Regions from separate parts of the Streptomyces sp. BHT-5-2 genome, predicted to be linked through region 2. Evidence: riboswitches for the same ligand, from Rfam matches in the RefSeq annotation. Region 2 holds a riboswitch; the other holds the start of a gene.
What was found. A riboswitch is a leader RNA that binds a small molecule or an ion and turns the genes downstream of it on or off. The one in region 2 is predicted to bind glycine.
Positions count from the first base shown of each region.

Region 1: linked by a shared signal. The riboswitch ahead of gcvT (glycine cleavage system aminomethyltransferase GcvT) and the one ahead of gcvP (aminomethyl-transferring glycine dehydrogenase) in region 2 are both predicted to bind glycine.

Region 1 covers NZ_CP081496.1:2,980,614-2,984,010, reverse strand. Annotated here, with positions in the region: gene K2224_RS13280 (enhanced serine sensitivity protein SseB) at 1-583, opposite strand, end outside; gene K2224_RS13275 (AAA family ATPase) at 764-1,474, opposite strand; glycine riboswitch at 1,731-1,826, shown strand; gene gcvT (glycine cleavage system aminomethyltransferase GcvT) at 1,980-3,098, shown strand; gene gcvH (glycine cleavage system protein GcvH) at 3,252-3,397, shown strand, end outside.
Region 2 covers NZ_CP081496.1:4,916,640-4,920,036, reverse strand. Annotated here, with positions in the region: gene K2224_RS21875 (DNA polymerase IV) at 1-1,217, shown strand, start outside; gene K2224_RS21870 (PRC-barrel domain-containing protein) at 1,127-1,510, opposite strand; glycine riboswitch at 1,625-1,722, shown strand; gene gcvP (aminomethyl-transferring glycine dehydrogenase) at 1,912-3,397, shown strand, end outside.

The DNA.
Region 1 (3,397 bases), 1.9 Mb from region 2:
CCGAGCCGGCGGCGGAGAACTCCAGGCCGGCGGCGGCCAGGAAGTCCACCGGCTCGTCCTGCCAGTCCGGTTCGAAGAGCCGCACCCTGGCGCCGGCGGCCTGCGGGCCGTCCAGTTCCGTCCGTCCGCTGCGGCACAGTTCGGCCACCGCGGGCGGCGGCAGCGGGACGCCGACGGTGCCGTCCGGATTGACCGCGATGCCCAGCATCGGCGGCAGCCCGCGGGCGAACTCCACGGCGGGCGCGACGGTGTACGACAGGTGGGTGCCGACGACCTTCAGGAACTCCTGCTCGGAGCTGAAGACGGGGACGTAGGCGGCGCCGCCGATCTCGACGGTGGGCAGGTCCAGGCCGGCCGCCCCGGGGCCGGCGCTGTCCGGGCCGCCGCCCTCGGGCAGCGGCACCCACACCGGGCTGCGGCCCAGCACCTCGACGATCCGGCCGCCGGCCCCGGGGTGCCCGACCGACGCGGCCAGCACCTGCTCCAGCTCGTTGGCCGGCCAGGCCGGCTGCGGTATCCCCGCGTCCGGCATCCGCCCCGGCACCGCACCGCCGTGCTGCGGGTAATCGTCCGGATAGTTCATCTCACCCACCCATTACTGGCCGCGCTGCCCGGCCCCTGAACCTGGCGGGCGGGCCCGCGGGCCGCCCCGTGGATCAGACCCTAAGGGTCTGTCCGGTGGACCAGACGCCGCGACCCATCCGACCCCGATCCACCGGACAGACCCTAACCGGCGGACCGCCGGGCGCCGAAGCCGGCGGTCTCACCCGAAGGAGACCCGCTCCAGGGCCCCGGCGGCGGGCCGGTCCAGCAGCACCGCGGAGGCGAAGCCCGCGGGGAGCCGGGAGCGCTCGGCCTGTGCGAGGAGCCGGCGCACCGCCCGGCGGTGCCGGACGAAGGCGTACCTCGACACCCCGCGGCCGCGGGCCCGTTGGCCGGTCAGCGCCGCCTCCGGCGGCACGTCGAGAAGCACCAGGTGCACCGCCCGGCCGTCGCGCCGGGCCGCCCGGGAGAGCCAGCGGCGCACCCACGCCAGCGTCCCGCAGTCGTGCACCACCACGCTGCCGCCGGCGCGGAGCGCCCGGCGCAGCGCACCGTAGTGCGCGAGCCGGACCAGCGGGCGGTAGAGCGCGTACGGGAGGCGGCGGAGCCGGCCGCGCTCCCAACGCTCGCGGGTGTCCTGGGAGTCGAGGCGGTGCACCGGGGCGCCGCGGCCGTCGCACTCCGGCAGCACCCGCCGCATCAGGGTGCTCTTGCCGCTGCCCGGCAGCCCGGAGACCACGACGAGGTCGCCGGGCGGGAAACGGAGGGCGGTGCGCGGGGTGCGGGAGGTGCGGGCGCCGGCGCGGAGCCGGAGGTCGGTGGTGCGGGGCCGGGCGGGCCGGGCCGCTGGGCGCGTCCGGCGGGCCGCCTCCGGTACGGGCCCCGGCGGTGCCGCCCCCGCCCCCGTCGCGTACGCCGCTTCACTGTGCACGTGATCGCCCCTCCCCCTCGGATCGGGCCGGGTTCGGGAACCCGCCTGCCCGCAGAGTGTCAAGAAAGGGTAATAAGCAGCAAGTGACGGCCGGGCGCACCACCGGATCCGTCAGAAGCACCCTAGGTGCGGCGGGCGGCCGGATGCCGAGCGGCGGCCGGGGCTCCTGTATCCGGCGATCCCGTGTAATGATGTGGCCGCCACGGGCACACCACTGGTCACTCGTGCGCAGCCAGCCAACTCCATACCGGCCGCTTGAACCCGCGCGGGAGAGTCCCCGGCCGCCACGGCGGGGCGCCGAAGGAGCAAGTCCTCCCTTGAATCTCTCAGGCCCCTATACCGCACGGGCGAGGCAGATCTGAAAAGCGAGCCCCCGCCCGGCCGACCGGGAACGGCTCCACCCAAGGTGCAAACCGGGCCCGTCCGCGGGCTCCCGGTGAACCTCTCAGGTTCCGATGACAGATGGGGAGACCGTCTTGTCACCCATGCCTGGGAGCCCGGAACGATGACACAAGCCCCCCGCCGCACCGCGCTGGACGCCACACACCGCGCGCTCGGCGCGACCATGACCGACTTCGCCGGCTGGGACATGCCGCTGCGCTACAGCAGCGAACGCGAGGAGCATGTCGCGGTGCGCACCCGCGCCGGCCTGTTCGACCTCTCCCACATGGGCGAGCTCACCGTCACCGGCCCGCAGGCCGGCGCCCTGCTCGACCACGCGCTGGTCGGCAACATCGGCGCCCTGAAGGTCGGCCGGGCCCGCTACACCATGATCTGCCGTGCGGACGGCGGCATCCTCGACGACCTGATCGTCTACCGGCTCGCGGACCAGGAGTTCATGGTCGTCGCCAACGCCTCCAACGCCCAGGTGGTGCTGGACGCGCTGGCCGGGCGGCAGGCCGGCTTCGACGCCGCGGTCCGCGACGACCGGGACGCCTACGCGCTGATCGCGGTGCAGGGCCCGGAGTCCCCCGGCATCCTCAAGAAGACGACCGACGCCGACCTGGACGGGCTGAAGTACTACGCCGGCCTGCCCGGCACGGTCGCCGGCGTCGAGGCGCTGATCGCCCGGACCGGCTACACCGGCGAGGACGGCTTCGAGCTGTTCGTCCGACCGGCCGACGCGGTCGCGCTGTGGGAGGCGCTGACCGAGGCGGGCCGGGACGTCGGCCTCGTCCCGTGCGGCCTGTCCTGCCGCGACACCCTGCGCCTGGAGGCGGGGATGCCGCTGTACGGACACGAACTGACCACCGCGCTCACGCCGTTCGACGCGGGCCTGGGCCGGGTCGTGAAGTTCGAGAAGGAGGGCGACTTCGTCGGCCGCGCGGCGCTGGAGGCGGCCGCCGGGCGCGCCGAGCAGGACCCGCCGCGCAAGCTGGTGGGCCTGCTCGCCGAGGGCCGGCGGGTGCCGCGCGCCGGCTACCCGGTCGTCGACGCCGACGGCACGGTGATCGGCGAGGTCACCTCGGGGGCGCCCTCCCCCACCCTCGGCAGGCCGATCGCCATGGCCTACGTCGACGCGGCGCACGCCGCACCGGGCACCGAGGGCGTCCGGGTGGACATCCGCGGCACCCACGAGCCGTACGAGGTCGTCGCGCTGCCCTTCTACAAGCGGCAGAAGTAGCGGCCGGCGCCGGGCCGTCCGCGGTGCCCGCCACGGGCCCGCACGGTCGCGTCCGGCGCCGCGTGTCTCACAGGGCGAGACAACCCTCGCGGACGCCGTCCGGGAGACGCCCCCCATTCACGATCACACCCCCGCGTACAGGAGAATCGAGCCATGGACAACCCCCAGCAGCTGCGCTACAGCAAGGAGCACGAGTGGCTGTCGGACGCCGAGGGCGGCGTCTCGACGGTCGGCATCACCGAGCACGCGGCCAACGCCCTCGGCGACGTCGTCTTCGTGCAGCTCCCCGAGGTCGGGGC
Region 2 (3,397 bases):
GTCCCCGGTTCACGCTGTACCGCCAAGTGAGTGATGCGGTGATGGAGCTGCTGCGGGCGCTCTCGCCGCTCGTGGAGCCGCTGAGTCTGGACGAGGCGTTCGTGGATCTGGAGGCGGGCGGGGTGCTTGCGGAGACGGCCGCGGCGCGGGCCGTGGGGGAGCAGCTGCGGCGGGACATCAGGGCAGTCACCGGGCTGACGGGGTCGGTGGGGCTGGCCGGCGCCAAGATGCTCGCCAAGATCGCGTCCGAGGCGGCGAAACCGGACGGTCTGGCGGTGATCGAGCCCGGCACCGAGCGGGAGCTGCTGGGGCCGATGCCGGTGCGGACGCTGCCCGGGGTCGGGCCGGCGACGGCCGAGGCGCTGCGCCGGGCCGGGATCCACACCGTCGCGGAGACCGCGGAGGCCGGCGAGGCGGAGCTGGTGCGGCTGCTGGGCAAAGCACACGGCACCGGGCTGTATGCGATGGCGCTGGGGCAGGACGAGCGGCCGGTGGTGGCCGAGCGGGACGCGAAGTCGGTGTCGGTGGAGGACACCTTCGAGGTCGACCTCACCGACCGGACCCGGGTGCGGATCGAGATGCTGAGGCTGGCCGACCGCTGTGTCCAGCGGCTGCGGGCGGCCGGGCGGTCCGGGCGCACGGTGGTGATCAAGGTGCGCAACTACGACTTCTCGACGCTGACCCGGTCCGAGACGTTGCGCGGGCCCACCGACGACCCGGCCGTCGTCAGGGAGGCCGCCGTGCGGCTGCTGGAGACGGTGGACACCACGGGCGGGGTCCGGCTCCTGGGCGTGGGGGTGACCGGGCTGGCCGACTTCACACAGGAGGATCTCTTCGCGCAGATGGCCACGGAGCGGGAGACGGAGGAGGCGGGTGGGGCGGCGGAGCCGGAAGAGGGGACGGCGGCGGAGCCGGAGGCCGCCGTCGAGCTGCCGCGGCGCTGGTATCCGGGGCTGGACGTGGTCCATGAGGAGTTCGGCGCCGGATGGGTGCAGGGCAGCGGTGTGGGGCGGGTGACCGTACGGTTCGAGACGCCGTGGTCCGCACCGGGGCGGGTGCGGACCTTCGCCGTCGACGATCCGGCGCTGCGGCCGGGCGAGCCGCTGACGCTGCTGGGCGGGCCGGATCAGTCCTCCGCGCCGGCGATCCGTCCGAAGTCCGTGTCAGCGGGGGGCGGGTCGGAGTCCGCGGCCGGTGCGGAGATATCCAGGCGGTAGTGGTGGTAGAGCTGGAGCTCCTGCTCGGGGGAGAGATGCCGGCCGACGCCGAAATCCGGGGCATCCTTGATCAGCTTGCGGTCGTAGGGGATGTGCAGGCTGTCGCCGACCATCTTGCTCGGCTCCAGGGGGACGAACGCATCCCTGCTGAACAGGCCGGTGCGGACGGCCGCCCACTCCGGTTCGCCCGTCGCGTCGTCGAGGTAGACCTCGTCGACGGTCCCTATCTTCGTGCCGTTCCGGTCGAACGCTTTGCGGCCGATGAGGCTCCGGGGATCGATATCGGCTTGCACGGTCCCTCCAACTGGTCGCAACTGCCTTGTGACAACTACGAAACGGCACATTTCATGCCTCGGCCACTCGAAGGATCGTTCCGGCGGTGCGCTGGTAGGCTGGCAAATGGCCGTCGACCCCATGCGGGAGAGTCCTTTGTCGTTCGCGACCAGGGCGCCGAAGGAGCAAATCCTCCCCGGAATCTCTCAGGCACACGTACCGCATGGACGAGGTCACTCTGGAAAGCAGGGCGGGCCACGGACAGGCACCAATGCCGGAACCCCTCCTCACCGACGGTGAAAGCCGGACCGCGGTCGCGGGCCGGTGAAGCTCTCAGGTTGAGATGACAGAGGGGGAGGCCGTCCGGGCACCAGCGCCTTGGTGCCCCTCGTAGGTCGCACTGACCAGGAGGCCCCCGCAGATGACCACCCACCGCATCGCGCTGTCCGAGCTGGAGCGCGGCATTCCGTTCGAGGACCGGCACATCGGCCCCGACGACGAGGCCCAGGCCAAGATGCTCGCGCAGGTCGGCTTCGGATCGCTGGACGAGCTCACCGCCACCGCCGTCCCCGACGTGATCAAGAGCGCCGAGGCGCTGGGCCTGCCGCAGGGCCGCACCGAGGCCGAGGTCCTGGCGGAGCTGCGCGCGCTCGCCGACCGCAACCAGGTCCTGTCGTCCATGATCGGGCTCGGCTACCACGGCACCTTCACCCCGCCGGTGATCCTGCGCAACGTCATGGAGAACCCGTCCTGGTACACGGCCTACACGCCCTACCAGCCGGAGATCTCGCAGGGGCGCCTGGAGGCGCTGCTGAACTTCCAGACCGTCGTCGCCGACCTGACCGGACTGCCCACCTCCGGTGCGTCCCTTCTGGACGAGGGCACCGCCGCCGCCGAGGCGATGGCGCTCTCCCGCCGGGTCGGCAAGGTCAAGCAGGGCGTCTTCCTGGTCGACGCCGACTGTCTGCCGCAGACCGTCGCCGTCCTGGAGACCCGCGCCGAGCCGACCGGTGTGGAGGTCGTGGTCGCCGACCTCGCCGGCGGCATCCCGGACGAGATCGCCGAGCGCGGCGTCTTCGGTGTGCTGCTCCAGTACCCGGGCGCCTCCGGTGCCGTGCGCGACCCGCGGGCCGTCATCGAGCGGGCCCACGAGCTGGGCGCGATCGTCACCGTCGCCGCCGACCTGCTGGCGCTGACCCTGCTCACCTCGCCCGGCGAGCTCGGCGCGGACATCGCGGTCGGCACCAGCCAGCGCTTCGGCGTCCCGATGGGCTTCGGCGGCCCGCACGCCGGCTACATGGCCGTCCGCGAGCAGTACGCCCGCAGCCTGCCCGGCCGCCTGGTCGGTGTGTCCGTCGACGCCGACGGCAACAAGGCGTACCGCCTGGCGCTGCAGACCCGCGAACAGCACATCCGCCGCGAGAAGGCCACCAGCAACATCTGCACCGCGCAGGTGCTGCTCGCCGTCATGGCCGGCATGTACGCCGTCTACCACGGCCCCGAGGGGCTGCGCACCATCGCCCGGCGCACCCACCGCTACGCCGCGATCCTCGCCGAGGGACTGAAGGCCGGCGGCGTCGAGATCGTCCACGACGCCTACTTCGACACCCTCACCGCCCGGGTGCCCGGCCGGGCCGCCGAGGTCGTCGCCGCCGCCCGCGAGGCCGGCATCAACCTCCGCCAGGTCGACGCCGACCTCGTCGGCATCGCCTGCGACGAGACCACCGGCCGGGCCCAGCTGGCCGGCGTCTGGGAAGCCTTCGGCGTCCGGGGCGACATCGAGGCGCTGGACGCGGTCGTCGCCGACACCCTCCCGCAGTCGCTGCTGCGCACCGACGACTACCTCGCCCACCCGGTCTTCCGCCAGCACCGCTCCGAGACCGCGATGCTGCGCTACCTGCGCACCC